Egicoccus sp. AB-alg2: one gene and its partner. The protein of the gene in region 2 interacts with the protein of the main gene of each other region in a pairwise test. Links are inferred from orthologs where the notes say so. Each region holds a gene or a part of one and is shown on either strand. Other genes may lie near its edges.

Region 1 (14,663 bases), on a different replicon or contig from region 2:
CGGCGGCGGCCACGGCGATGATGAACAGCGCGAACAGCTGGCCGCTGACGAACTCCTCGGCGGGCCAGAGCAGGTTCTGGAAGGCCACGAGGTTGATGTTCACGGCGTTGAGCATCAGCTCGACGCTCATCAGCACCAGGACGGCGTTGCGCCGGGCGATGATTCCGTAGACGCCGACACAGAACAGCAGCGTGGCGAGCAGCAGCGGGCCGATCGGACTCATCGCGACTCGCCTCCGGTCGGGCCACCGGCGCCCGCGTCGCCGGCGCCGAGCTCGGCCGGGGCGGTCCGGGCCCGGTCGTGCTCGGTCGAGGGCGCCTCGCCGAACTCGATGCGGGCCTGGTCGATGGTCTCGCCGGAGTCGCCGGCCTCGCGGCGTGCCAGCAGGATCGCGCCGATCAGTGCCGCCAGCAGCAGCATGGACAGCGCCTCGAACGGCAGCACCCAGCGCGCGAAGATCACGATCCCGATCGCCTCGGTCGCCACCCGCTGCGGCACCACCGCGTCCGCCCCGCCGTAGGCCTGCACGATCAGGACCGCCAACGTGACGAACAGGCCACCGGCGACGGCCAGCCCCAGGCCACGGTTCTGGCTGTCCAGGGCCTCGCGGCCGATCGGGGCGCGCGTGAGCATCAGCCCGAACAGGAACAGCACCGTCACGGCGCCGACGTACACGATCAGCTGCACCAGCGCCAGGAAGTCGGCGTGCAGGACCAGGAAGACCCCGGCGATACCGGCCAGGGTCACGGCCAGGTGCAGCGCGGCGTGGACGAGGTTCTTGGAGGTGACGGTGAGGATCGCCGCGCCGGCGGTCACCAGCCCCACCAGGAGGAAGACCGCGTCATACCCGGTCACGCATCACCTCCGGCATCGAGCTGCTCCTGCTTCTTCTTCTTGACCCAGGCGGCCTTGGCCTTCGCACGGGCGATCCGGTCGGACTTACCCTCGGCGATCAGCCGGTCGTAGGTCTCCTGGTCGATCTCGCCGGCGCCCTCGACGTGGATGTCGCCGAGCTTCTTCTGCGGTTCCGCGGCCGAGGCGGCCTCGGCCTCGGCGGGCTGCGGCGCGTCGGCCGCCGGCCCTGCCGCGCCGGCCGGTTCGGGGGTCGCGTCGGTGGTGTCCGCCGCCGGGGTCGCGACCTCGGAGGCGTCGCCGCCGGACGCGGCCTCGGCACGAAGCCGGGCCTTCTCCTTCTTCACCCACGCCGCCTTGGCCTTGGCCCGCGCCATGCGCTCGGGCTTGCCCTCGGCGATGAGCTGGTCGTAGGTCTCCTGGTCGATCTGGCCGGCCTCGACGTGCACCTCGGCGGGGGCCGGGGCGGGGGCGGCCGCCTCGGCAGGGGCGTCCGCGGGCGCGGCGGCGGCCTCCGAGGCGGCCTGCTCGCGCAGCTTGGCCTTCTGCTTCTTGACGTAGGCGGCCTTGGCCTTCGACCGGGCGATGCGCTCGGACTTGCCCTCGGCGATCAGCTGGTCGTAGGTCTCCTGGTCGATCTCGCCGGCCTCGACCTTGGGCTCGTCGGCCTTGGCCGCGGCAGCCGGGGCGGCGGCCGCCGCCTTGGCCTCGTCGGCCTGCTTCGCGGCCTGCTCGGCGGCCTGGGCGGCCTGCTCGAGCTCGCGCTCGGCCTTGGCGATGGCGTCCGAGACCTCGGCGGGGATCTCCGCACCGGCGTCCAGCGGGGGCGGTGGCGGCACCGTGTCCATCCACTCGCGCAGCTTGCCCTTCTCGTGGAGCAGCCCGCCCATCTGGTACTCGGCGTACTCGAACTCCGGCGACCAGAACAGCGCGTCGAACGGGCACACCTCGACGCAGATGCCGCAGTACATGCACAGCGCGAAGTCGATGGCGAAGCGGTCGAGCACGTTGCGGGTGCGCGCGCGGCCGCCCTCCTTGGCCGGCGGCACCGTCTCCTTGTGGGAGTCGATGTAGATGCACCAGTCGGGGCACTCACGGCTGCACAGCATGCAGACCGTGCAGTTCTCCTCCATCAGCGCGATCACCCCACGGGTGCGCGGCGGCAGGTCCGGCCGGACGTGCGGGTACAGCTGCGTGGACGGCGTCTTGAACAGGTGCTTGAGCGTGACGCCCAGCCCCTTCAGCAGCCCGACGCCCGGCATCGAGGTCGTTGCCATCAGAACACCACCTTGGCGACGGTGACCACCGCGAGGTTGACCAGCGACAGCGGCACCAGCACCAGCCAGGACATGCGCTGCAGCTGGTCCTCGCGCAGACGCGGGTAGGCGACGCGCAGCCAGACCATCACGAACGTCAGCAGCAGGATCTTGCCCAGCGTCACCCCGAGGCCGATCAGGGTGCCGAGCGCCCCACAGTCGAACAGTCCACCCGCGCCCTCGCAGCCGGGGAGCGGCACGCCCGGCAGGATCTGCCAGCCGCCGAGGTAGAGCACCACCATCAGCGCAGACATGGACACCATGCCGGCGTACTCGGTGAGCAGGTACATCGCGAACTTCATGCCCGTGTACTCGGTCATGTAGCCGAACACGAGCTCGGAGTCGGCGATCGGCATGTCGAACGGCGGGCGCGACAGCTCGGCCAGCGCGGCGACGAAGAAGATCCCGAAGCCGAGGATCTGCGGGAAGACGAACCAGAGGTTGACGTTGGTCCCGGCGATCGTGAACGTGGCCTGCGACTCCACGATGCTGACCAGCGAGAGGCTGCCGGCCTGGACCGCGACCGCGATCGCCGCGAGGATCAGCGGCAGCTCGTAGGCGATCAGCTGGGCGGCGGCACGTAGGCCACCGATCAGCGAGAACTTGTTGGCGCTCGCCCAGCCGCCCATCATCACGCCGAGGACGGAGATCGACGTGATGGCCAGGGCGTAGAAGAGGCCGAGCTCGAGGTCCTGCGCCCACAGGCCCGGCGCCAGCGGCAGCACGAAGAAGATCAGCATGGCCGGCACGAGGGCCATGCCCGGCGCGATCGCGAACACCCACCGGTCGGCGGCGCGCGGGATCACGTCCTCCTTCTGGAGGAACTTGATGCCGTCGGCGACCAACTGCAACGACCCGGCCGGACCGGCGAACATCGGCCCGCGGCGGTGCTGCAGGCGGGCCATCGCCTTGTGTTCCATGTAGCCCACGACCAGCGGGACCACGAAGAACAGGCCGAGCACCAGCGCGACCTTCAGCGCCACCGACAGCAGGAAGGTGTCGGTGTCGAGCAGGCCGGCGGTCTGCGCGAGCAGCCCGGCAGACACGGTGGTGAGGGTTTCGCTCATCGGTCGACATCTCCCGCGACCGCGCGCTCGCTCGCTCGGAGACCGGTCGTGGTGGCGTTGGTGTGGGCGATCCGCTCGCTCATCGGTCGGCTTCTCCCGCGACCGCGCTCTCGCTCGCTCGGAGACCGGTCGTGGTGGCGTTGGTGTGGGCGGTCCGCTCGCTCATCGGTCGACGTCCCCGACGACGAAGAAGACGGAGCCGAGCACGCTGATGGCGTCGGGCACCAGCGTCCCCTCCAGCAGGTAGGGCAGCACCTGCACGTTGGAGAACGACGCGGTGCGCATCTTCAACCGCCACGGCGTGCGACCACCGTCGGACTCGAGCCAGTAGCCGAGCGAGCCCAGCGGGTTCTCCACCCGCACGTAGGTCGCGCCCTCGGGGGCCTTGACCATCTTGGGCAGCTTCACGTTCACCGGCCCGGCCGGGATCATGTCGTGGCACTGCTCGATGATGTGGCAGGAGGCCTTCATCCGCGCCAGCAGGCAGTAGAAGCGGTCGAAGCTGTCGCCGTTCTCCCCGACCGGGACCGGTACCTCGACCTGGTCGTACTTGAGGTAGGGCTCGGAGACGCGCACGTCCTCGGGGATGCCGGTCGCCTGCAGGGTCGGGCCGGACACCCCGTACGACAGCGCCACGTCGGTCGACAGCGGCCCGACACCCTTGGTGCGGGCCTGGAAGATCTCGTTGCCGAGCAGCAGGTCGTCGAAGTCCTGCAGCCGCTTCTTCACGTCGGCGACCAGCTCGACCGACTGGTGCAGGAAGCCCTTGGGCAGGTCGATCTTCACCCCGCCCGGCTGGTTGTAGGTGTAGTGCAGCCGGCCGCCCGACGCGGCCTCCAGCAGGTACTGGATCCGCTCGCGCTCGCGGGTGGCGTAGAACATCGGCGTGATCGCGCCGAGCTCGAGCCCGTACGAACCGATGAACAGCAGGTGGTTGAGGATCCGGTTCCACTCCGCGCAGATCATCCGGATCCACTGGGCCCGTTCCGGGACCTCCATCTCCAGCATCCGCTCGACCGTGAGGGCGAGCCCGATCTCGTTGGTCATGCCCGACAGCCAGTCGTGGCGGTTGACCAGGGCGAGGTTCTGGCGGAAGTCACGGTGCTCGGCCAGCTTCTCGAAGCCGCGGTGCATGTAGCCGATCACCGGGTAGGCGGTCTTGACCCGCTCACCGTCCATCTCCAGCACCACGCGCAGCACGCCGTGCGTGGCCGGGTGCGCGGGGCCGACCGACAGCGTCATGTCCGCCGTCGTGAACGCCCCGTCGCCGACGATCTCGAGATTGAGGCTCTCCCCCGGGGCCGACGCCGGATGGATGGTCTCGCGGGCACTCAGGTCGCTGACGCTCATGCGCGCTCCTCCCCGTCCGCCTCGTCGTCACCCGACGCATCGTCGCCCTCGCGCTGGTCGAAGTCGGCGCTCTGCCCCGGCGTGCCCTGGTAGGGGGCGTCCTCGTCGGCGCCCTCGGTGTCGTGCTCGCCGGGCACGGTCTGGTCGGGCGCCACGGGCGTGACCGGGCTGCGGGCCTGGGTGTCCGGGGCCTCGGACGTCTCGCCGGCGTCGGCCGGGTCTCCCTCGCGGCCGGCCGGCTCACCGGGGACGGCCTCGTCGCCCGGCGCGGACGGCTCGTCGGTGCCCCGTGCGCCGGGGACCGGCCCGTCGGTGCCCTCGGCATCCGAGTCGTTGCCCCAGGAGGCGTCGCCCTCGGGCCGCGCCTCGGAGGTCGCGGCCTCGGGGAACTCGTCCTCGCCCGGCGCGACCGCCCCACCGGCGGCCTCGGCCACCTCGGCGTCGGCCTCCCCGGCGTCCGCGGCGGCGGCACGCTCGGCGGCCTTGCGGGCACGGGCCTCGGCGGCCGCCTTGCGCTTGGACTCGGCGCGCACGCGGGCCTCGGACTTGACGTCCTCGTGCTGCTCCTGGGCGTGCTCGGCATCCCCCGCCATCACCGCGCCGCTGTCGGGCGCGAGCTCGGCGTCGGTGCCGAGCGCCTCCTCGATCTCCTCGCCCTCGCGGGTGGCGGGGTCGGCGACGGGCTGCGGGTTGGCGAGCTTGGCCTGCTCGGCCATCGCCTTGTCGAGCTCGTACGGGCCGGGGGCGTCACCGAGCTGCGGCTCGCGCTCGATGACGTTGCCCTCCTCGTCGAGCTCGGCCGGCTCCTTGACCCCGGGCCACGGCTTGACGACCCGCGAGGCGAGCGGGAAGTCCTTGCGCAGCGGCCAGCCCTCGAAGGTCTCGATCGTGAAGATCCGCGGCTCGAGGCTCGGGTGGTCCGGGAACTCGATCCCGAACATGTCCCAGCACTCGCGCTCGTGCCAGTTGGCGCCGCGGTAGACGTCCGTCAAGGACGGGCAGGTCGGTGCCTCGCGCCCGCCCGGGCAGCGGGTACGCAGCGCGACGCGGTTGCCCGTGGACGTCGAGTACAGGATCGCGATGACGTCGAAGCCCTCGTCGCGGGCGTCGACGCCGAACAGGCAATCGAAGAAGTCGTAGGCCAGGACCCGCTCGTCGCGGCAGATCCGTGCGACGTCGGCGAAGTGCTCGTTGGCGACGTGCAGCGTGAACGTGCCGTACTCCACGGTCGTGCCCACGACCGCGGCGTCACCGGCCTTGGCCCGGACGAGCTCGGCCGTCTCCTCTGGCGTGAGCGCCTGATCCCTGCGCGCGAGAACTTCCGACACGGTGTTCCTAGCCCTCCGCGGTCTGGAGCTCGGGCGCGATGTCCGGGCCGTCGTGGCGCACCACGATCGGGTCCCGACGACGCTGGGCCATGCGGTCCTTCAGGCTCTCGCCCTGGATGCGGTTCTGCAGCGCCACGATGCCGTCGAGCAGCGCCTCCGGGCGCGGCGGGCAACCGGGGACGTACACGTCGACCGGCAGGATCTGGTCAACGCCCTTGGTCACCGAGTAGCTGTCCCAGTACGGGCCGCCGCAGTTCGAGCAGCTCCCGAACGAGATGACGTACTTCGGCTCGGGCATCTCCTCGTAGAGACGTCGCAGCGCCGGGGCCATCTTGTCCGTCAGCGTGCCGGAGACCACGAGCAGGTCGGCCTGACGGGGCGCGTGCGCGAACGGGATCACACCGAGACGGATGAAGTCGTGCCGTGACCCGGAGGCCGCGATGAACTCGATGGCGCAGCAGGCGAGGCCGAAGTTGAAGCACCACAGCGAGTACTTGCGGCCCCAGTTGAAGACGTACTTGACGGGCTTCGGAAGCTCGACCTGGTCGACTACTCCCACTTGAGCACCCCCTTCTTCCAGGCGTACATCAGGCCCTCGAGGAGCGTGGCGATGAACAGGAACATCGCGACGAGGGCGTACAACGCCGAGGGGGTCGTGGTCCCGTCGAGGTCACCGATGACCACGGCCCACGGGAACAGGAAGATCGCCTCGACGTCGAAGATGACGAACAGAAACGCGAACACGTAGTAGCGGATGTTCATCTGGGACCACCCGGTCCCGACCGCCTCGACTCCACACTCGTAGGTGGTGAGCTTGAGCGGGCTGGGCACGGCGGGGCGCATCAGCCGGTTGCCCAGCATGATGATCGCGTACAGGACGCACCCGACGATCACGAGGATCGCGAAGGCCCCGTACTGCTCGGTGAAGCTCACCCCGGTCCTCCTCTGAGGGTATCCCCGGCGTACCGGCCGACGTTCCGCCACATGATGGTTCGGTTCCGCTTCCTCGTCACACCCCAGGCCCTGTCGTGCAGGCCCGTCGCGCGAAGGCAGCGACTCCCTGGCGCGCGCGTACTGCCCCTGGCGACCCGGATCGTGCGTGGGCCGCTCGGGGTGGAACGCGCGCCGGCGACCCGTGAGACGGGTCGCGGCCGGGATGCTAGCAACCGCCCGGACACCGACCCAACGGGCGGGTGGCGGCGCACGCTGTCCGCGACGACGGCGGGACGCCTGCCCCACGACGTCACCAGGAGCGCCCGAACCAGACCGCCTCGCCGGTGGTCTCCAGGGGCATGAACCCGAGCCGGCGGTAGAAGGCCTGGGCGCCGAGATTGGACGCCGCGACACCGAGGTGGACACCAGGCGCGCCGGCCGCGGCCACCTCGGCGCAGAAGCGTTCGACCAGGGCGCGGCCGAGCCCCTGCCCCTGCGCTTCGGGCAGCAGGTCGACGTGCAGGTGGGCCGGGTACGCGTCCGTCCACGGGGTGCGCATCACCTCGGGGTGGTGGAGTTGGTGGACCAGCACCTCGTAGCGGCTGCCGGGGCGTGCGACCGGCGCCGGGTGCCGCGCCGCGGCCGTCGGCAGCCACCGCTCGCGCCACTCGGCGACGAAGGCGTCGGTGTCCGCCGTGCCCAGCACGTAGCCGACGGCGCGCCCGCGCCCGCGGTCGTCCGCGACGAAGGCGAAGTGCGGCGCGAGGCGCAGGTACGGCTCGGCGTACACGTCCGGCAGGATGCCGTCGTCGGCCAGCGTGCCCGTGGCGTCCTCGCCGTCGGCACCCGTCCGGATGCAGACGTCGCGGACGTCGGCGAGGTCGTCGAGGCTCGCCGCGCGCACGCGCACGGTCACGGCAGCCGCCAGTCCACCGGGGCGGCGCCCTGCGCGGCCAGCGAGGCGTTGACCCGGCTGAAGGGCCGCGAGCCGAAGAAGCCGCTGCGGGCAGACAGCGGGCTCGGATGCGCCGACTCCACCCGCGGGACCGCGCCGAGGCGCGGCGCCAGCGACCGGGCGTCGCGTCCCCACAGCACCGCGACCAGCGGGCCACCGCGGGCAACCAGTGCGTCGATCACCGCGTCGGTGACCTCCTCCCAACCCTTGCCGCGATGCGACGCCGGCGCGCCGGGCGCCACCGTCAGGCAGCGGTTCAGCAGTAACACGCCCTGCTCCACCCAGGGCGTCAGGTCGCCGTTGCCCGGCTCCGGGTGGCCGAGGTCCTCCCGGTACTCGCGGAAGATGTTGCGCAGCGAGGCCGGCAGCGGCGTGACGTCGGCCGCGACGGAGAAGCACAGCCCGATCGGGTGGCCCGGCGTCGGGTACGGGTCCTGGCCGACCAGCAGCACCTTCACCGCGTCGAACGGCTGCTGGAACGCGGCGAAGACCTGCTCGCCGCGCGGCAGGAAGCGGCGGCCCGCCGCCTGCTCGGCGCGCAGGAAGTCGCCCATGGCCCGGATGCGGTCGTGGACGGGGGCGAGCGCCTCGGCCCAGCCGGGACCGAACACTCGGGACAGCGGCGGTGCGGTCGTCGTCATCGCGGCGCCGGACCCTAGCGCCGGCCCGCCGGCCCCGCGACGGCGCCCCGGTCGCGCGGGGGCGCAAGGGTCGCGGTTGACCGCCGCCCCGCACCCGGCCGGCGCGACCGTTGCCGGCAGACGCGACCGGACGGCGGCTACAGCCAGCCGGCAGAGCCGGGACGGAGGTTCTGGTAGACGTGCTTGGTCTCCGTGTACTCCTCGAAGCCGGCGACGCCGAGCTCGCGGCCGAAGCCGGACTGCTTGTAACCGCCCCACTCGGCCTGTGGGAAGTACGGGTGGAAGTCGTTGATCCACACCGTGCCGCACCGCAGGGCGTTGGCGACGCGCTGGGCACGGGAGACATCGTCGGTCCAGACGGCAGCCGCCAGCCCGTAGATGGTGTCGTTGGCCAGTGCGACCGCCTGCTCCTCGTCGCGGAAGCGCTCGACGGTCAGCACCGGCCCGAAGACCTCCTCCTGCACGATGCGCATCTTGCTCGTGCAGTCGGTGAAGACCGTGGGCAGGTAGTAGAACCCGTCGGCGAGTGCGGGGTCGTCGGGCCGGGACCCGCCGGCGGCGAGGTTGGCGCCCTCCTCGAGCCCGATGGCGACGTAGGACTCCACCTTGTCGCGGTGCTCGGCGGAGATCAGCGGCCCGGAGCGCACGCCGTCGACGAAGCCGTCACCGAGCGTGATCTCCGGCAGCCGGTCGACGATGCGCTGCACCAGCGCGTCGTGGACCTCGTCCTGGACCAGCAGCCGCGCGCCCGCCGAGCAGACCTGCCCGGCGTGCAGGAACACGGCGGTCAGCGCGTGGTCGGCGGCGACGTCGAGGTCCACGTCGGCGAAGACGATGTTCGGGTTCTTCCCGCCGAGCTCCAGCGCGATCTTCTTCACCGTGGCGGCGGCCTCGGCCATGATCCGCCGTCCCGTGGCCACGCCACCGGTGAACGACACGAGGTCGACGGCCGGGTGGCTGGTCAGCGGCTGGCCGACGGCGGCACCGGCACCCAGGACGAGGTTGACGACGCCGGGCGGCAGGTCGAGGTGCTCGTCGATCAGCTCCACGAGGTAGAGGGTCGTGAGCGGCGTCTGCTCGCTCGGCTTGACCACCACGGTGTTGCCGGCGGCCAGCGCGGGCGCGAGCTTCCACGACGCCTGCAGCAGCGGATAGTTCCATGGCGAGATCTGGGTGCAGACCCCGACCGGCTCGCGCTGCACCCGGCTGACGACGTCCGGGGAGGGTGCGTCCACCACGCGGCCGCCGTGCGCGTCGGCAACGCCGGCGTAGTAGTGGAACACCGAGGCGATGTCGTGCATGTCGGTGACGCTGTCGGCCAGCGGCTTGCCGGTGTCCAGCGTCTCGCGGCGGGCGAACTCGTCGAGGTGCTCCACGACCAGGTCGCCGATCGCGCGCACGACCTCGCCGCGCGCCTTGGCGGTCGTGGTCCGCCACGGGCCGGTGTCGAACGCGCGGCGGGCGGCCAGGACGGCCGTGGTCGCGTCGTCGGCGTCGCCCTCGGCCACGGTCGCGATCACGCGCTGGTCGTGCGGGCTGATGACGTCGCGGGTGCCGCCGGCGCCGGCATCGGTCCAGGCGCCGTCGAGATACAGCTTGGTCGTCACGTCGTTCGCTCCTGTGGGGAGGGTCAGCCGCGGGCCTCGGCGATGGCGCGGCGCTCCGGCGACTCCGGTTCGAGCGCCCGCATGGCGACCGGCGGGCTGATGCCGGCCGTCAGCTTGGACACCACCAGGATGGTCGCGAAGCCGGACACCATCGCAAAGGTCCGGAAGGGCCAGAGGACCACACCGTCCTCGATCCAGGGGTAGGGGAGCCACACCGGCAGGCCGAGCGTGGGGTCGCCGCCGCCCAAGCGCAACACCGCGGCGACGACGAAGCCGGCGATCGCACCGGCACGGTTGGCGAAGGGGACGAACAGCGCACAGACCAGCAGCGGGAACACCAGCACGTACACGAAGTCGGAGCCGAGGAACCACAGCGCGTACACACTCTGCACGTTCAGGGCGATCAGCGTGCCGGTCACGCCGAGGATGACGATCATCCGCTTGATGACCTTCTGCACCTGGGCGTCGCTGGCCTGCGGCCGGAAGAGGCGGCGATAGACGTTCCAGCCGCTCATGGTCGATGCGGACAGGATCGAGGAGTCCACCGAGGACATCACGGCCGCCGCGATCGCCCCGAGACCGATGGCGCCGACGATGCCAGGGACGAGGTAGCGCAGCACGTAGGGCAGGGCCAGGGCGGGCGTCTCCAGGTCCGAGGCGCCCGCGGCGGCGAAGTCGGCCTGGTTGGCGACGATGCCGAGCAGGGCGGCCGGCACGGCGATGAAGATGGCGAGCAGGCCGGCACCGATCGACAGCCACCGCGCCGTCTTCGGGTCCTTCGCCGACAGCACACGCTGGAAGTAGACCTGCCAGGCGATGCCGCCGAACACCAGCAGCAGGCCGAAGTCGATCCAGTTCCAGAAGTACGGTCCCCAGTCCGGGTGGTCCCAGGCGCCCGCGGGCGGGAACAGTCCGGCGTAGGTACCCATCGCGTCGCGGTAGCCGTCCATCATCGTGTCGTAGCCGCCGACGGCGCCGAGGCCGAAGGGCAGCACCAGTGCCAGCCCGATCGCGATGATGCCGATCTGGGCCACGTCGGTGTAGGCCACGGACCACATCCCCCCGACGACCGTGTAGGCGATCGCGATCGCCGCCGACAGCAGGATCGCGGGCACGAAGTCGATGCCCAGCAGGGTGCCGAAGGTGGTGCCCAACGCCGTCAGGATCGCGCCGGTCCAGAACAGCTCCGCCGCCAGGGCCGGCAGGAACGACGCGCCGGCGAGGTTCTTGCCGAACCGCACGTCGATGGGGTCGACCATCGTGAAGAACTCGAGCCGGCGCATCTTCGGGGCGAACCAGATCCCGCCGATGATGAGGCTGAGCGCGTAGCCCCACGGCGCCTGCACCCACGCGAGCCCGTCCGAGTAGGCGTACTCCGCGGTGCCGTTGACGTAGCCACCGTCGACCCAGGTCGCCGTCATGGTGAAGACGGCGATCGTCAACGGCAGCCCGCGGCCGGCGACCATCGTGTCGGCCAGCGACTCGGTCTGCCGTGACGCCACGAACGCGCCGAGGTAGTAGAAGACGCCGTAGAAGACGAACATCGACACGACGCCGCCCCATTGCACGTCGGCGTCGGTCACGGCGATGTAGACGGCGCCGACCGCGACGATCACGGCGAACGTGCCGAGCTTCGCCATCGGGTTGTCGCGCACGACGGGCGGTGCGGACTCGTCGGCTCCTGGCTTGGTCGTGCTCATGCGATCCTCGCGCGGACGGGCCGCGGGCACGGCCAGGGCACGACTGGGCACCCGACCACGCGCGGCGGCGGTGGTTCGATGCGCCGAACCCCCGAACACCGGCGCGCCGCGGAGGCAAGCGGCCACCGTCCCGGCACGGTCCGAGGACCCCTGTCCGAACGGCAACCGGGTCGGCGACTGTACGCCTGACCGACCAGGGCGCGGCGGCGGACGCGCCCGGTGTGCCCGCCCCGCCGGCGGTGTCAGCCCACCCGGTCGAGCGAGTACTCGGCCAGGCGGGTGAGCGCGGTCACGACCGGCCGTTCGCCGAACATCCTGAGCTCGTCGACCGCCGCGGTCACGTAGCGCGCGGCGTGCTCGCGCGAGCGGGCGAGGCTGTCGCCGGCCCGCAGCAGCTCCAGCGCACGCTCGACGTCGGCGTCGTCCAGCTCACCGTCGAGCAGCGCGGCCAGCTCGCCGTCGGGGTCCTGCGCCAACGCGTGCAGCACCGGCAGGGTGCGCACGCCCTCCTTGAGGTCCGTGCCCGGCGTCTTGCCCGACTCCTCGCTCTCGGAGGCGACGTCGAGGATGTCGTCGGACAGCTGGAAGGCCATACCGACGTTCCAGCCGTAGCGGGCCGCCGCCTCGACCTGCGCCTCGGATGCACCCGACAGCAGCGCCCCGTACCGGCAGGAGGTCTCGATCAGCGACGCCGTCTTGCCGGAGATCACCTCGAGGTAGTGCTCGAGGGTCGGCTCGAGCTGGGGCACGTCGGGCATCGCCCCGAGCGACCCCTGGACCTCGCGGATCTGGCCCTCGCACAGGCGTGCCAAGGTGCGGGCCATGATGCGGGTCACGTCGACGCCGAGGTCGGCCGACAGGTCCGAGGCGCGCGCGAACAGGTAGTCGCCCGTGAGGATCGCGACGGTGTTGTCCCAGCGCGAGTTGGCCGACGGCGTCCCGCGCCGGGCAGGCGCCTCGTCGATGACGTCGTCGTGGTACAGCGTCGCGAGGTGCACCAGCTCGACGATCACGCCGGCGTCGACCAGCGAGCGCAGCGTGCCGTTGGCGCTCGGGCGTGTGACCGGCGTGTTGGGGCCGAGGTAGCCGGTCAGCGCGACCATCAGCGGACGGAACCGCTTGCCGCCGGCGCTGATGAGGTAGCGGGCGACCTCGTCCACGAACGCGTTGTTGGACGACACCTGGTCGTGCAGGCGCTGCTCGACACCGTCGAGGACCTGCGCGACCGGCAGTCCGTGGGCCTCGAGCTCGTCGAGGACCGGGGCAGGGATCGACAGCCGCGCGGCGCGCGGCGGCTGTCCGGAGCGGGCCTCGGTCGTCACCGCACCACGGCCGCGGCGTTCTCGGCCAGCTGCAGCAGCAGCTGGGGCTGGATGCCGAGGAACAGCACGAGCGTCGCGGCGACCGACACGCCGGCCGACAGCCCGGTGGTCACGATCGGCAGCCCGCGGCCCTCCTCGACGTCCTCGAGGAACATCATGCCGGCCAGGCGCAGGTAGAAGAACGCCGCGATCACGCTGCTGATCACGCCGACCACGACCAGCCAGGCGTGCCCGGAGGCCACGCCGGCCTCGAAGACGACCAGCTTGCCGACGAAGCCGGCGGTGGCGGGCACGCCGGCCAGCGACAGCAGGCACAGGGTGAAGATGCCGGCCAGCATCGGGGAGCTCTTGCCGAGCCCGCGCAGGTCGACCAGCGTCACCTCGCCGCGACGGACGCGCTCGATGGCCAGCACGCAGCCGAAGGCACCCAGCGTCGCGACCGCGTAGGTCAGCAGGTACCACAGCGTGGCCGACAGCCCGGCGTCGGAGTTGGCGACCACGCCGATGGTGGCGTAGCCGGCGTGCGTGATGGACGAGTAGGCCAGCATGCGCTTGACGTCGCGCTGGACGATGGCGACCCAGGCGCCGTAGAGCATGGACAGCGCGGCCAGCACCGACAGCACCGGCACCCACAGCTGCTCGAGCGCCGGGAAGGCGACGAGGTACAGCCGCAGGAGCGCCGCGAAGCCGGCGGCCTTCACCGCGGCGGCCATGAACGCGGTCACGTTGGTCGGGGCGCCCTGGTAGACGTCGGGCGTCCAGAGGTGGAACGGCGCGAGCGCGACCTTGAAGCCGACCCCGACGGTGACCAGCGCGAGGCCGAGGACGCCGACCACCGACGGCGTGGTGACCAGGCCGAGGCCGGCACCGATCTCCGCCAGGTTCACCGATCCGGTCGCGACGTAGAGCAGCGCCATGCCGTAGAGCAGGATCGCCGAGGCGACCGAGCCCAGGATGAAGTACTTCAGCGACGACTCCTGCGAGCGCCGGTCGCGCCGCGCCAGGCCGGTCAGCACGTACAGGGCCATCGACAGGACCTCGAGGCTGACGAACAGCGTGATGAGGTCGTTGGCGGTGCCGAGGAAGGCCATGCCGGCGACGCACAGCAGCATCAGCGGCTCGACCTCGGCGCGGCCGATCTGGCGGTCGCGCAGGTAGCCGTAGCCGATCGGGATCACCAGCAGCGCGGACAGATAGACCGTGATGCGGGTGAAGAAGCCGATGCCGTCGTTGGCCAGCGCCCCCTGCAGGGCCTCCTGGGGTGCGATCAGGCCGCCCTGCGGCGCGAGGACCTCGGCGTACTGCCAGAAGGTGAGCACCAGGGCGCCCAGCAGCGCCAGCGCCGAGCCCCAGGCCTGCGTCAGCGACGGGCGGAGCGGGAAGGCGAGCACGAGCGCGGGCAGGGCGGCGCCGAGCGCGATGGTCACGGCACCGGGCAGGACGAAGCCCTGCGTGACCAGCCACACGCCAGCGGCGGCGGTGGGGACGGCGGCGAGGACGGCGACCAGCAGGCGTTGCGAACCGGCGACGGCCAGCAGCAGGAGGACCAGCGCGGCGCAGCTGACGGCCAGCTCCGGCGCGAAGCTGGACCA
Region 2 (14,836 bases):
CGGCGTCTTCGAGGTCGGCATGGGCGGGCGCTGGGACGCGACCAATCTCGTCCGCGGCGACGTCGCGGTCATCAACGAGATCGACGTCGACCACCCGCAGCTCGGCGGCACGCCGGTCGAGGTGGCGCGTGAGAAGGTCGGCATCATCAAGCCCGGCTCGCACGTCGTCTCGGCGCGCCAGCACCCCGACGTGGCCGACGTCGTCGAGGCGACCGCCGCCGAACACGGCGCCACGCTGTGGTGGGCTGGCCGTGACTTCGAGGTCGTCGACCGCAGGGTGGCCGTCGGAGGCCAGCTGCTGACGCTGCGGGTGGGGGAGCGGCTGCTCGACGACGTGCTGCTGCCGCTGTTCGGCGAGCACCAGGCCCGCAACGCCGCCCTGGCGCTGGCGGCGTTCGTGGGTTTGACCGGCGACAGCTTCGCGGCCATGGACGACGACGTGGTCCGTCACGGCCTGGGTGCCGCGGCCGTGCCCGGTCGGCTGGAGATCGTCAACCGGGAACCGACCGTCGTGCTCGACGGCGCCCACAACCCGCACGGCGCCGAGGCGTCGGCGGCGGCGCTCGGCGAGTCGTTCGGATTCCGCGAGCTGATCCTCGTGGTCGCCTGCCTCGAGGACAAGGACATCGCCGGCATCCTGCGGGCCTTCCGTGACGTCGCCTCGCACGTGATCGTCACCCACGTCGACAGCCCCCGGGCCGCCAGCCTCGGCCACATGCGGGACGCCGCCGAGGAGGTCTGGGAGGGCACCGGCACGCCGGTCGAGGTGGCCGACGACGTCACGTCGGCGCTGGACCTGGCCGAGGCCGTCGCCGGCGAGTTCGACGGGATCCTCGTGGCCGGCTCGCTACACACCGTCGGGGCGGCGCGCGACCGCTACCTACCGGTCGTGGACAGCGGTGACGAGGTGGTGCGCGAGCCCGACGACGAGGACGACGACGCCGACGGCGGGCTGGCCGCGGAGGCCGACGAGCTGTCGGCGCTGCTGGCCGACGACGACGCCCTGCAGGAGGCCCTCGACCGCCTGATCGACGAGGACCGCTGACCGCCCGGCGCGGCGCGTTGCCGGGGGCCCTCGACTTGTGGCCGGGGGCGCCGCCGGGCAACCTGCCCCGCCGACCCACCCCCGCCGCCACCTCGGCGGTGTCGCGCTGCCCTTCTTCTTCGACCCAGGAGCCTCCCGTGGCCAACGAACGCACCCTCATCCTCGTCAAGCCCGACGGCGTCCAGCGCGGCCTCGTCGGCGAGGTGATCGCCCGCATCGAGCGCAAGGGCTACACCCTCGAGGCCCTGGAGCTGCGCACCCTCGCGCGGGCGACCGCCGAGGAGCACTACGCCGAGCACACCGACAAGCCCTTCTTCGGCGAGCTCGTCGACTTCATCACGTCCGGCCCGCTGGTCGCCATGTGCGTCGCCGGCGAGGGCGCCATCGCCGGGATGCGCACGCTGATGGGCGCGACCAACCCGCTCGAGGCCACGCCGGGCAGCATCCGTGGCGACTTCGCCACCGTGATCGGCGAGAACATCGTCCACGGTTCCGACAGCGTCGACAGCGCCAAGCGCGAGCTGGGCATCTTCTTCCCCGACCGCTTCTGAGGCCGGCCGGGCCGGCGCTCGCGGCGCCGGGCCCCGACCCCGATGCGTGCATCCTGACACGCCCGAGCGGCAGGTCCGGATGCACGCATCGCCGTTTTCCCCAGCGCCGCGCGTGCCCGATCCGCCGTCGCGCACGCCGTGCGGCAGGCTGCCGCCCGCCACGCGACGCCGACCACGACGGGGGAACGGATGAGTACGACATGGGCCGTGGGTGCGCCGGACGGACGGGTCGGGGAACTGGCGCCCTGCCTCGCGTGCGGGCCCGACCCGTTCGTCCCGGGCGACCGTCAGCGCATCGCGGTCACCAGTCCGGAGACCGCCGCCGACCTGCTGGTGCCACGCGTCGCCTTCCGCGACCGCGAACGCTGCGTCGCCGCGTTCCTCGACACCAAGCACCGCGTCCTGCGGGTGTCGACCATCAGCATCGGCTCCGTCGACCACACGTTCATGTCGCCCAGGGACGTCTTCCGCGATGCCCTGCTCGCCAACGCGTCGGCACTGGTGCTCGCCCACAACCACCCGTCGGGCGACCCGGAGCCGTCCCGGGACGACCAGGCGGTGACCCGGCGGCTGGCGCGCGCCGGCGAACTGGTCGGGGTGCAGCTGCTCGACCACCTCGTCGTCGGTGGGCCGGACTGGGTCAGCCTCGCCCGCAGGGGCACGATCTGACGGGTTCCCGGCGCGGCCCGGACGGACGGGACGCGCGCGGCGCCGTCACCGGGACGCGGGTCCTGCCGGCAGGTGTTAGCATCCTCGCGGCCCGCGGGGCGTACGCTCGGTGCGTGCGTCTCGGAGTGGCACACGGCTCCCGCTCGCCGTCGGCGTCAGCGGCCGTCGCATCCCCCTGATCCCCCGAGCCCGGCAGGTCTCCCCGTGGCTGCGAACATCGGCAACACCTTCCAGTTCCTCGGTCGCGACATGGCCGTGGACCTCGGCACCGCCAACACCCTGGTCTACGTCCGGGGTCGTGGCATCGTGCTCAACGAGCCCTCCGTGGTGGCGATCAACACCAAGAACGGTGCGATCCTGGCCGTGGGCGCCGAGGCCAAGCGCATGATCGGCCGCACGCCGGGCCACATCATGGCGATCCGGCCCCTGAAGGACGGCGTCATCGCCGACTTCGACGTGACCGAGAAGATGCTGCGCTACTTCATCCAGGCGGTGCACAAGCGCCGGTTCCTGGCGAAGCCGCGCGTCGTCGTCTGCGTCCCGTCCGGCATCACCGGGGTCGAGCAGCGCGCGGTCGAGGAGGCCACCATCCAGGCCGGCGCCCGCGCCGCCTACATCATCGAGGAGCCGATGGCCGCGGCCATCGGCTCGGGCCTGCCGGTCCACGAGCCGGCCGGCAACATGGTCGTCGACATCGGCGGTGGCACCACCGAGGTGGCGGTCATCTCCCTCGGCGGCATCGTGACCAGCCAGTCGATCCGCATCGGCGGTGACGAGCTCGACGACGCGATCATCTCCTACATCAAGAAGGAGTACTCGCTGATGCTCGGCGAGCGCACCGCCGAGGAGATCAAGATGGCGATCGGCTCGGCGTTCCCGCTGGCCGACGAGCCGCATGCGGAGATCCGGGGCCGCGACCTCGTCTCCGGCCTGCCGAAGACGATCATCGTGTCCGCCGACGAGATCCGGAAGGCGATCGAGGAGCCCGTCAACGCCGTCATCGACGCGGTGAAGAACACCCTCGACAAGACGCCGCCGGAGCTGGCCGCCGACATCATGGACAAGGGCATCGTCCTCACCGGCGGTGGTGGGCTGCTGCGGGGCCTCGACGAGCGCCTCAAGCACGAGACCGGCATGCCCATCCACATCACGGAGAACCCGCTCTCCTCGGTCGCGATCGGCTCGGGCAAGTGCCTCGAGGAGTTCGAAGCCCTCAAGAAGGTGCTGATCTCCTCCTCGCGTCACTGATCCGCGCCGGTGTTCCAGCGTCGACGTGCGCGTGCGCTGCTCGTCGTCCTCGTCCTGCTGTCGCTGGTGCTCGTCACCGTCGACTTCCGCTCGGGTGACGACGGCCCGCTCGACCGCCTGCGGGGCGGGCTGACGGCCGTGCTCCGCCCGATCCAGGACGGGCTGGTCACGCTCGTGCGCCCGGTCGGGGACGCTGCCGGCTCGGTCGCCGACCTCTTCCGTGCCCGCTCGGAGAACGAGCGGCTGCGCGCCCAGGTCGACGAGCTGCGCGAACGGCGGCGTTCGGTCGCCGACGTCGAGCGCGAGAACGAGGAACTGCGCGAGCTGCTGGGCATGCGCGAGGGGACCGGCGTCGAGGCCGTCGCCGCGCGCGTGGTCGCGCTCGGCCCGACCGGCTTCGAGTGGACGGTCGTCATCGACGTCGGGACCGACGACGGCGTCGAACGCGACATGCCGGTCGTCAACGGCGACGGTCTGGTCGGGCGCGTCATCCAGGTCGAACGCAACGCCGCCCGGGTGCTGCTGGCCATCGACCCCAACTTCGGTGCGCCGGCCCGCCACGCCGCCAACGGCGAGACCGGCACGGTCATCGGCCGCGGGGGTGACCCGATGCTGTTCCAGCCGTTCGACCCGGAGGCGCAGATCGAGGTCGGCGACGAGATCGTCACCTCCGCATACCAGTCCGGCGCGTTCCCCGGCGGCATCCCCATCGGCAGCGTGGCCTCCGTCGGTGAGGTGACCGCCGGGCTCGTCCTCGACGTCCAGATCCAGCCGTTCGTGGACTTCACCCGCATCCACCACGTGCTGGTCGTCACCAGCGAGCCCGTCGTCGAACTGCCGCCGTTCGAACTGTCACCCGACCCGGAGTTCACCCCGCCACCCGGCCCGCCCACCGCGGAACAGGACGAGGGCGACGAAGACGACGACGAGGCGGACCCGGACGCCGACGGGTCCGACGGGTCCGACGGTGACGACGCGGAGGCCCAGGCCGACGACGAGGACGGCACGTGATCCTGCGCGTCCTGGTCGTAGGACTGCTCCTCGTCACCGCCGCGGTCCTGCAGACCGCCCTGTTCCCGTTCTTCACGCTGGCCGGCTTCCGGCCCGACCTGCTGCTGCTCGTGACGCTCGCGGTCGGCCTGCGCGACGGCCCGCTGGCCGGGCTGCGCGTCGGCTTCGCCGCCGGCCTGCTCACCGACCTGCTGGTCAGCGAATCACCCGTCGGGCTCGCCGCACTGGTCTACACCGCCATCGGCTTCACCGTCGGCCTCGCCCGCCCCTACCTGGCGCCCGAGTCCATCACCGCACCGGTCATCCTCGCGTTCCTCTCCGGACTGCTCGGCACCGCCGCCTACGGGGTCGTCGCGCTCCTGCTCGGCGAGGACCGCACCACCCCGCTGATGCTCGCCCAGGCCTCCGTCGCCGTCGCGCTCTACAACACCCTGCTCGCCCCCATCGTCCTCGGCGCGGTGCGCCGCCTGTCCGACCGTTTCCCTTTGAGCGGCCCCGGCGTGCTCGATTGATTCTGCGGCCGGTTCCTTACCTGGGTGTGCACTCTTCCGCGCGCATGGTCGATTCGAACCGTCACCGGCCGCGGTCGGTGTCGCCGATGGCGGGAATGGACACGCGGGCCCGTCACCGGCCGCGGTCCGTGTACCCGGTGGCGTTCAGCCAGGCGCAGCGTTCGGCACGTGGGGGCGAACCGTCACCGGCCGCGCCGTGAAATCTCCGTGAAGGCCGGGGGACGTCGGCGTGCGGCGGGGAACACCGGCCGTCTGCGGTGCGTTTGATCCCCGCTGGTACCGTTCGTGTCGCCGGTCACGAACCGGTCAGCGGGCCCGCGGGTCAGCTCCATCTCCTGCACGCTTTCGCACCCCTCCGTGAGCCGCATGGCGAACAACGACTCCTCGCCCGCACTGCGCCTGACGTTCCTGACGGTCCTCGTGATCGCGCTGTTCGTCGCGCTGTTCTCGCGCCTGTGGTTCCTACAGGTGCTCGCCGGTGACCGCTTCGCCGAGCTGGCCGACGGCAACCGGCTGCGGACCGTCTTCGTCGAGGCGCCCCGCGGCCGCATGCTCGACCGCGACGGCGACGAGCTGGTCAAGAACCGTCCCGCGCTGACCATCAGCGCCGACCGCCAGCTGCTGCTCGACGGCAACGGCGAACCCACCGACGAGACCGCGGAGAAGGTGCTCGAGCGGCTCTCGCAGCTGCTCGACCTCGACCGCGAGGAGATCGTCGGGAGGATGACGAGCCAGCACTACAGCCCGCTCGGCCACATCCCGATCGCCTTCGACGTCACCGAGGAGGTCGTCTTCGCGGTCCGCACCCAGCAGGAGCTGTTCCCCGGCGTCATCGCCGAGGTCCTGCCGGTGCGCACCTACCCGCACGGGCAGTTGGCGGCCCACCTCGTCGGCTACCTCAACCAGATCAGCCAGGAGGAACTGGCCGACCCCGCCTTCGCGGACTACCGCGGCGGCGAGCAGGTCGGCCGCACCGGCCTGGAGAACGTCTACGAGGCCGACCTGCGCGGCCGCTCCGGGCGCCGCACCCTCGAGGTGACCGCGCGCAACACGGTCGTCGACGTCGTCCGCGAGACCGAGCCGCAGCCCGGCAACGACCTTGTGACCTCCCTCGACCTCGACCTCCAGCAGGCCGTGGAGACCCTGCTCGAGGACGGCATCGTCGCCAGCCGCGAGGACATCCACACCTACAGCGGCCGCAACCTGCCGTCGGTGGCCGGCTCCGCGGTCGTGCTGGAGGCGCAGACCGGTCGCGTGCTCGCCATGGCCTCCTACCCGACCTTCGACCCCAGCGAGTTCGTCGGCGGGCTGTCCACCGAGTACGCGCGCTACCTGTTCCCGAACCTCGCCGAGGGCGACGAGGACACCCACGCGCCGATGCTCAACCGGGCCATCCAGGGCGAGTACCCGCCCGGCTCGGTGTTCAAGACCGTCACCGGCGCGGCCTACATGGAGGCCGGGCTCGTCGGCCCCAACACGCCGGTGGACTGCCCGGGCAGCTACTCCGTCGGCGGGATCACGTTCCGCAACTGGAACCCCGCCGCCGAGGGGGCCATGGCCCTCGACCGGGCGCTGATGCGCTCGTGCGACACCTACTTCTACGAGCTGGCCTACCGCCAGTGGCAGCGCGAGCAGAACCAGGACGAGCCGGACGAGATCCTGCCGCAGGTCGCCGAGCGCTTCGGCTTCGGCAAGCGCCTCGGCATCGACCTGCCGTCGGAGCTCGCCGGCCACATCCCCAGCCGCGAGCTCAAGTACAACAACTGGCTCGAGCGGCGCGACCTGTGGTGCGCCCAGGCCGAGGAGGCCGAGCCGGGCTCGTACCGGCGGGCCGTGCTGGAGGACAACTGCACCTCCGGTGGCACGTGGCGTGGTGGAGACGCCGTCAACACCTCCATCGGGCAGGGCGAGATCCTCGTGACGCCGCTGCAGATCGCGGCCCACTACGCCGCGATCGCCAACGGCGGCACCCTCTACCAGCCGCTGCTCGGGCGGCAGGTCGTCACGCCCACCGGCGAGGTCGTGCGCGAGATCGAGGCGGAGACGATCAGCGAACTCGACCTCGACGACGCCGAGATGGCCGCGATCCAGCGCGGCCTGCGCGACGTCGTGATGCACGAGCGCGGCACCGCCCACGGCGCGTTCACGCGCGGCACGCCGTTCCCGCTCGACGAGATCCCGGTCGCGGGCAAGACCGGCACCGCCGAGCTGAAGCCGAAGGTGCCCTACGCCTGGTTCGCCGCCTACGCCCCGGCCGACGACCCCGAGTACGTCGTGGTCGTCAACGTCGAGGAAGGCGGCGGCGGCTCACAGACGGCCGCGCCCATCGCCCGCAACATCTTCGAGCACCTGTTCGACATCACCGACGCCGAGGACGCCGAGTTCGAAGCCGGCGACGCCATCTACGACTGACGGGAGGGGGTGAGCATGGAGGTCGGATTCGGCCAGGACCGCGCCGAGAAGATGATGCGCGAGCGCGTCCAGGCCCGCTGGATGGACGCCTACGCGCCGGTGAAGCACCTCGACCCGATCCTGGTGCTCACCGCCCTGGCGCTGACCGGCCTCGGCCTGGTCATGATCTACAGCGCCAAGCTGGCGGCCCTCCAGCAGCAGGGCCTGCCGTCGACGCTGTACGTCAGCCGGCAGCTGATGGCGCTGGTGCTCGGCATCGTCGTCCTGGTCGGGGCCGCGGTCATCGACTACCGCCATCTGCGCAGCTACGCCGCGGTGCTCTACGTCGCGTCGCTGGCGTTCCTGGTGCTGGTGCTCACCCCGCTGGGCACGGCCCGGGGTGGCTCGCAGCGCTGGATCGTGCTGGGCGGCTTCCAGCTCCAGCCCTCCGAGGTCGCCAAGGTCGCCGTCCTGGTCGCGGTCGCCGCCTGGATCCACGAACGCCGGGGCGAACCGTGGCTGCCCACGGTCGGGATCTCCCTCGTGCTGACCCTGCTCCCGATGGGACTGGTCTTCCTCCAGCCCGACCTCGGCACCTCGATCGTGTTCGTGTGGTTGCTCGCGATCCTGTTCCTGGTGGGCAGCGTGCCGGCCCGCTACCTGATCGCCCTGGGGGCCGCCGGCATCGGCGCGATCGTCTTCGCCCTCACCCAGGACCTGCTCGACCAGTACCAGCTCAACCGGCTGACCGCGTTCGCGCGCGCCGGTGACCCGAGCCTGGACCGCACCCTGCGGTTCCAGACCGAACAGTCCGAGATCGCCATCGGCTCCGGGCAGGTGTTCGGCAAGGGCCTGTTCCAGGGCACGCAGACCGCGCTGGCGTTCGTGCCGGAGAACCACACCGACTTCATCTTCACGGTCGTCGGCGAGGAGTTCGGTTTCCTCGGCGCCAGCGTGGTGCTCGCCCTGTTCCTGATCCTGATCTGGCGTGGGCTGCGGATCGCGGTGCTGTCCAAGGACCTGTTCGGGACGCTGCTCGCGTCGGGCGTCGTCGCCATGCTGGCCCTGCAGGTGTTCATCAATGTGGGCATGAACGTCGGCATCATGCCCGTGACCGGCATCCCGCTGCCGTTCGTCAGCTACGGCGGCACCTCGCTGATCGTGTGGTTCGGCCTGATCGGACTGCTCCTCAACGTCCACATGCGACGGTTCTGATCACTTGACCGCCACCCGACTGCCGACGGAGCCCCCGCGGTTCCGACTGTCGAGGACCGCGCTGGCCGGCGGCTTCCTCGGCTTCTTCGTGTCCGGCGGCGTGGCCGCGCTGTACGGCCCGTCGGCGCCGGCGTTCCGACGCCTGTTCGACGTCAGCGAGTTCGTCTCCGGCCTGCCCGCGTCGGTCCACCCGCTGGCCGCGATGGTGGGCGTGCTCACCTGGGCCGCCGTCAGCCGGCGTGGCGGCCGGGCACGATTGCTCGGACTGGGCGTGGCCGTCCTGGGCGTCGGCGGGCTGGCGGCCGCCGCCGCACCGTCGATGCTGCTGGTGCTGGCGGCCACCGTCGTGCTGGGCGCGGGTTTCGGGTTGCTGTCCAACGGCATGAACTCGGTCTATCCGCGCGACACCGGCCGCCGCACGCCGATGGTCGTCGCCTGCATGCACGGCGTCTTCGGGGTCGGTGCCGTCAGCCTGCCGCTGCTGCTGTCGGTGGCCGGCCACCGTGTGGCGTTCGCGGTCGTCGGCGTGGCGGCGCTCGCCGCGATCCCCTTGATGAGGACCACCTCGACGCCGCCGCGCCCCGCCATGGACCCGATGGGCCGGACGGCGCCGCGCCGGCACGTCGTGGCGTTCTCGCTCGTGTTCGGCCTGTACGTGGCCGCGGAGGCGGCCACCGCCACGTGGCTGGCGACCTACGTCGAGTTCCGCGGCTGGGACGCGGGCGCCGCGGCACGGTGGACGTCCGGGTTCTGGCTGGCGATCACCGGGGGGCGGTTCCTGTTCGCCCTGGTGCTCGCGCGCGTGCGTCCCGGCCGTCTCGTGCAGGTCGTCCTGCCGCTGGCCGCGATCGCGCTGGCGCTGGCGAGCGTGCCCGCCCTGGCGCCCTACGCGTTCGTGGCCGCCGGCTTGTGCTTCGCGCCGGTGTTCCCGACCGCCATGGTGTGGCTGCCCCGGGCGCTGCCGGACGCGGCCGGTGCGACCACCGCGGCGGTGCTCGCGGCGCTGGTCGGGGCCAGCGTCACGCCCTTCGTCGTCGGGGCCGTCGGCTCGGCGCTGGGGCTGGCCACGATCCCGCTCAGCCTGGCGGCCGTGGCGCTGCTCGCCAGCGGCGTCGCGCTGGCGATCGGCCGGCGCTTCGGGCCCGGCTGACGGCCGTCCGGCGATCGGCACGGCCCCGGCGTGACGGGCGCGTGGCCGGCCGCGTGCGGCCCGGGAGGCCGTTGGTACGCTGCCACCGACGTTCGGACCCCGGCTCCGTGGCGCACGTCGCCGACACCCGGGGTTTCCGCCTCTCGGGTGCGCCGCCGACGTCCACCACGTCCGGGTCCGGCCGCACCCTCCACCCGGTCCCGGAGGCCTCATGCTCGGCACCGCGCCGACGATGTCCGTCCCGGCCACGCCCGCACGCGGGGCGCGGGCCGCCTTCCGTCGTCCAGGTGACGCCGCCACGGTGCCGCCCGGCTACTACGAGGTGCTCGAGCCGCTGCTGCCGCAGGTGCGCAAGCCGGCCCAGTACGTCGGGGGTGAGCACAACCAGGTCGTCACGCCCTGGCTGGCGGCGCAGACCCGCTGGCTGCTGTGCTACCCCGACACCTATGAGGTGGGCCAGCCCAACCAGGGCATCCAGATCCTCTACGAGCTCCTCAACGAGCGCGCCACCGCCCTGGCCGAGCGGGCGTACGCGCCGTGGACCGACCTCGAGGCGCTGATGCGCGAGCAGGGGATCCCGGCGTTCTCGCTGGAGTCGCACCGGCCGGTGTGGGCCTTCGACGTCTTCGGGGTGTCCCTGCCGCACGAGCTCGGGCACACCAACCTGCTGAACCTGCTCGACCTCGGTGGCGTGCCGATCCACGCCGACCGGCGCACCGCCGAGGACCCGATCGTGCTGGTCGGGGGACACGCCGCCTACAACCCCGAGCCGCTCGCGCCGTTCGTCGACGCGGCCGTGATGGGCGACGGCGAGCAGGTCACGCTGGAGATCGACGACGTCGTGCGGGCCTGGAAGGCCGCCGGCGGCAGCGACCGCCGCCAGCTGCTTCGCGAGCTGGCCCGGGTCGAGGGCGTCTACGTCCCGGCCTTCTACGAGCCGCGCTACACGCCGGACGGGCGACTGAAGCAGACCGTCCCGATCGAGTCGGGCGTCCCGACCATCGTGCCCAAGCGCACGATCCAGGACCTCGAGGAGTGGCAGTACCCGCAGAAGCAGATCGTCCCCATGACGGAGACGGTCCACGAGCGCTTCAGCGTGGAGATCTTCCGTGGCTGCACGCGCGGCTGCCGGTTCTGCCAGGCCGGCATGATCACCCGCCCCGTCCGCGAGCGCCGCCCGGAGACGATCCAGAAGCTGGTCGAGGAGGGCGTCCGCAACACCGGCTTCGAGGAGGTCGGGCTGCTGTCGCTGTCCTCCGCCGACCACTCCGCGATCGGACCGGTGGCGCGTGACCTCGCCGACGCCTACGAGGGCACGGTCACCTCGCTGTCGCTGCCCTCGACGCGCGTCGACGCGTTCAACGTGACGCTGTCCAACGAACTGTCGCGCAACGGCCGGCGCACCGGCCTCACGTTCGCGCCCGAGGCCGGCTCCGAGCGGATGCGCGCCGTCATCAACAAGATGGTGTCCGAGGCGGACCTGCTGCGTACGGCCGAGGTCGCGTTCAGCGAGGGATGGCGGCACATCAAGCTCTATTTCATGGTGGGGCTGCCGACCGAGCGCGACGAGGACGTCCTCGCGATCGCCGACCTCGGGATCAAGACCTACGAGATCGCGCGCCGTCACGGCCGTGCCAACAAGGTGACCATCTCCGTCGGCGGGTTCGTGCCCAAGCCGCACACCCCCTTCCAGTGGGCCGCGCAGGACTCGCCCGAGGAGATCAAGCGCAAGCTGTCGCTGATCCGCCACGCCATCAAGGACCACGGCGGCCTGAAACTGCGCACCAACGACCCCGAGGAAGGGGTCATCGAAGGCCTGCTCGCGCGCGGTGACCGCCGGGTCGCCGCGGCCGTGGAGCGCGCCTGGCGCCTGGGCGCCCGGTTCGACGGCTGGCACGAGATGCCGACCCTCGACACCTGGCGGCAGGCCATGGCGGAGACCGACGTCTCGCTCGAGTGGTACAGCCACCGCGAGCGCGACGAGAAGGAAGCCCTGCCCTGGGACCACCTCGACAGCGGCCTGGAGAAGTCCTGGCTGTGGGAGGACTGGCAGGACGCGCGGTCGGACAAGCAACTCGACGACTGCCGCTGGTCCCCTTGCTACGACTGCGGCGTGTGCCCCGGTCTGAGCATCCAGCACGACACCGGCTACACCGGCGGCTTCCAGCTTCCCGTGCTGCCGTCGCACCTGGGCGGCAAGGACACCCTTCCGACCACCCCCGAACGCTACGCCTCCGGCGGCTAGGGTCCCGCCGCGTCCCGCTCTTGGGGCGCGGAGCACCCCGACACCGTCGGCTGGGTGCGGCGAGGTGCCGCACCCCGACGACCTGGAGGACCCGTGCAGCAGCAACGGATCCGCATCCGGTGGACCAAGACCGGTCGCACGCGCTTCGTCTCGGCGCGCGACCTGACGTCCATCTGGGAGCGGGCGCTGCGCCGGGTCGACCTCCCGATCGCCTATTCCGAGGGGTTCACACCCCACGCGAAGGTGTCGTTCCCCGATGCGCTGTCGGTGGGCTACCAGTCCACCGGTGAGTACGCGGAGTTGACCTTCGCCGTGCCGATCGTCCCGGCCCGGGACCTGGCACGACTGTCCGCGACCCTCCCCGAGGGCATGGACATCACGACCTTCCTGGAAGTGCCCGATGGCGCGCCGAAGCTGGCGCGCATGCTTCGGGCCACGCTCTGGGAGCAGGAATGGCTCAGTGCCGATGCCGCCGCCCTGGCGGACCTGCTCCGGCGACGCGGCGACGAGCTGCTCGCGGCCGAGCACGCCGAGGTCGTCCGACACCGCCCTGACGGCGACCGGACGATCGACGTGCGACCCGCGGTACTCGCCCTCGCCGTCTCGCACCGCGCCGAGCCCGGCGGCAACGACGCCGCGGCCGGCGTGCGCACCGTCCTGCGTGCGGTGCTCCGCAACGACGGCCCCACCGTTCGACCCCACGACCTGCTGTCCGCGCTCTCGCACGGCGACGTCGCCGACCCGCCGACCACCCGACGGGTGGCACAGGGCGAGCACGTGCCCGAGGGACTGCGTGAGGCCCTCAGTGGCCAGGTCGAACCGTTGGCCCTGGATGTCGATGCGGAGGCCGCCTGACCAAGCGAGCCACCAAGTGACCGACCCGACCGATCGAGACATCCCCGGCACCGAGGAGTCCAAGGAAAGCCCCACCCGCAGTCGCTCCCGCTCCCGCAGCAGCGCCTCCACGTCGCGTACCCGCACGCGCCGTCGCTCGACCGATGCGGCGCCGGCCGACCGCGACACCGCCTCGGAGTCGCCCGCGGCAGCCGAGGCGCCGACGAAGGACCGTGCCGAGGACGCGCCCGGCCGCGGGTCCGAGGACCAGTCCGGCGGGCAGGCCACCTCCGCCGGCGCCGAGGGTGACCGGACCGACGCCGCCGACGGCGACGACGCCTCCCGTTCGCGCAGCCGTGGCGGGCGAGGCCGTAAGGGCGGGCGCCGTTCGCCGTCCGCGGCCGACCGTGACGCGGCGGACGCGCCCGACGACGCCGGGGTGAAGCGCGACGCCGGCGCGAAGGGCGACGGCGCGAAGGGCGGCGGCGCGAAGGGCGACGACCTCGCGAAGGGCGACGCCGACGTGGCCGGCGACGGCGCCGGGGCGGCCGCCGACGCCCGGCAGGACCGCGATCCGTCGTCGGACGGCGAGGACGACGGCGAGTCCGGCGGCAGCGGACGCCGCCGACGGCGCCGCGGCCGGCGTGGCCGCGGTGGCCGTGGGCGCGGCCGCGGCGGCAACGGCGGGGCCGGTGCCGAGGCGGAGGCAGGCAAGGACACCAGCGGCGACGACGACGCCGCCTCGGCCGACGACGCCCGCGACGACGGCGCTGGCGAGAAGAAGCGCGGGAAGGCCGCGGGGGAGCGGTCCGATCGCGGCGATGGCGCGAGCAAGGACGACGCCGGCAACGGCGGCGGCACCGACGACGAGTCCGTCGAGGCCGCGATGGCCAAGGGCGGCACCCGCCTGGCCGCGAAGCGCTCCCGTCGCAGCAACGGCGGCAACGGCTCGCGCGGCGGCAACGGCCGCGGTCGCTCCCAGCGCCCCGGCGGCGTGCCCGAGGAGGTGCGCCGGGCGATCCTGGAGGGGCCGCCTCGGACCATGCTCGTGACGGCCCGCAAGGACCGCACGCAGATCGCGGTCCTGGAGGACCGCACCGTCGTGGAGCACTACGTCACCCGCAAGGAGGACGTGACCTACGTCGGCAACATCTACATGGCACGCGTGCAGAACGTGCTGCCCGGGATGGAGGCCGCGTTCCTCGACATCGGCAAGGGCCGCAACGGCGTCCTGTACGCCGGCGAGGTGCTCTACGACGAGCTCGACCTCGAGGAGGGCGACGAGGAACGCATCGAGAACGTGCTCAAGCCGGGTCAGAAGGTGCTCGTGCAGGTCACCAAGGACCCGATGGGCTCCAAGGGCCCGCGCCTGACCATGCACCTGTCCCTCGCTGGCCGCTACATGGTCCTGGCGCCCAACTCCGACCTGTTCGGCATCTCGCGCAAGCTCACCGACCGCGAGCGCGACCGCCTGCGCAAGGTCGTCAAGAAGGTCAAGCCGACCGAGCACGGCGTCATCGTGCGCACCGCGGCCGAGGGTGCCACCGACGAGCAGATCACGGCCGACCTCGAACGGCTGCTGGCCAAGTGGCAGCGCGTCGAGGAAGCCGCGGACAAGGCCAAGGCCCTGACCGCGGTCTACGAGGAGCCGCCGCTGGTCGTCAAGGTCATCCGGGACAACTTCGGGCCCGAGTTCGAGCGCTGCATCGTCGACGACGAGGACCTCTACCACCAGGTCCGCGACTACCTCGACGAGGTCGCCCCGGAGCTGCTCGACAAGGTCGAGCTGTACGGCGCCCCCACCACCGACGCCCGCGCCAAGGCCGCCGGTGCCCCGTCGGCGGACGGCGCCAGCGCCGCCGACGACGCCGAGGCCGAGGCCGCACCCGGCCGCGGCGACGCCGAGGCAGCCGGCGACGGCAAGGCCGGCGAGGGGCAGGCCGACGACCAGAGCGCCGGCGACGG

Evidence for each region.
Region 1: the proteins of ndk (region 2) and ACERM0_RS21135 interact in binary tests that used the Escherichia coli proteins (3 or more experiments, as listed by UniProt). The link is inferred for Egicoccus sp. AB-alg2 from one-to-one orthologs.

The regions. Positions count from the first base shown.
Region 1 is NZ_JBGUAX010000014.1:11,916-26,578, forward strand. The notes cover bases 6,601-9,316. They hold ACERM0_RS21135 (uracil-DNA glycosylase), read right to left. Parts: upstream 8,443-9,316; coding sequence 7,759-8,442; downstream 6,601-7,758. Other genes in these bases: ACERM0_RS21125 (NADH-quinone oxidoreductase subunit A), read right to left, coding at 6,601-6,846; ACERM0_RS21130 (GNAT family N-acetyltransferase), read right to left, coding at 7,157-7,762; ACERM0_RS21140 (aldehyde dehydrogenase family protein), read right to left, coding at 8,580-9,316. Outside these bases: NADH-quinone oxidoreductase subunit NuoK, read right to left, coding at 1-223; ACERM0_RS21095 (NADH-quinone oxidoreductase subunit J), read right to left, coding at 220-855; ACERM0_RS21100 (NADH-quinone oxidoreductase subunit I), read right to left, coding at 852-2,129; NADH-quinone oxidoreductase subunit NuoH, read right to left, coding at 2,129-3,235; ACERM0_RS21110 (NADH-quinone oxidoreductase subunit D), read right to left, coding at 3,398-4,585; ACERM0_RS21115 (NADH-quinone oxidoreductase subunit C), read right to left, coding at 4,582-5,913; ACERM0_RS21120 (NADH-quinone oxidoreductase subunit B), read right to left, coding at 5,921-6,493; more of ACERM0_RS21125, read right to left, coding at 6,463-6,600; more of ACERM0_RS21140, read right to left, coding at 9,317-10,049; ACERM0_RS21145 (sodium:solute symporter family protein), read right to left, coding at 10,073-11,749; ACERM0_RS21150 (polyprenyl synthetase family protein), read right to left, coding at 11,992-13,071; ACERM0_RS21155 (NADH-quinone oxidoreductase subunit N), read right to left, coding at 13,068-14,663. UniProt on the Escherichia coli protein: Excises uracil residues from the DNA which can arise as a result of misincorporation of dUMP residues by DNA polymerase or due to deamination of cytosine.
Region 2 is NZ_JBGUAX010000005.1:376,679-391,514, reverse strand. Bases 1-2,889 are described here. They hold ndk (nucleoside-diphosphate kinase), read left to right. Parts: upstream 1-1,182; coding sequence 1,183-1,596; downstream 1,597-2,889. Other genes in these bases: ACERM0_RS11650 (rod shape-determining protein), read left to right, coding at 2,482-2,889; ACERM0_RS11655 (RadC family protein), read left to right, coding at 1,786-2,265; ACERM0_RS11665 (folylpolyglutamate synthase/dihydrofolate synthase family protein), read left to right, coding at 1-1,045. Also shown: more of ACERM0_RS11650, read left to right, coding at 2,890-3,513; rod shape-determining protein MreC, read left to right, coding at 3,523-4,524; rod shape-determining protein MreD, read left to right, coding at 4,521-5,036; mrdA (penicillin-binding protein 2), read left to right, coding at 5,403-7,448; rod shape-determining protein RodA, read left to right, coding at 7,464-8,642; ACERM0_RS11625 (sugar MFS transporter), read left to right, coding at 8,647-9,792; ACERM0_RS11620 (TIGR03960 family B12-binding radical SAM protein), read left to right, coding at 10,004-12,037; ACERM0_RS11615 (TIGR03936 family radical SAM-associated protein), read left to right, coding at 12,131-12,892. UniProt on the Escherichia coli protein: Major role in the synthesis of nucleoside triphosphates other than ATP. The ATP gamma phosphate is transferred to the NDP beta phosphate via a ping-pong mechanism, using a phosphorylated active-site intermediate.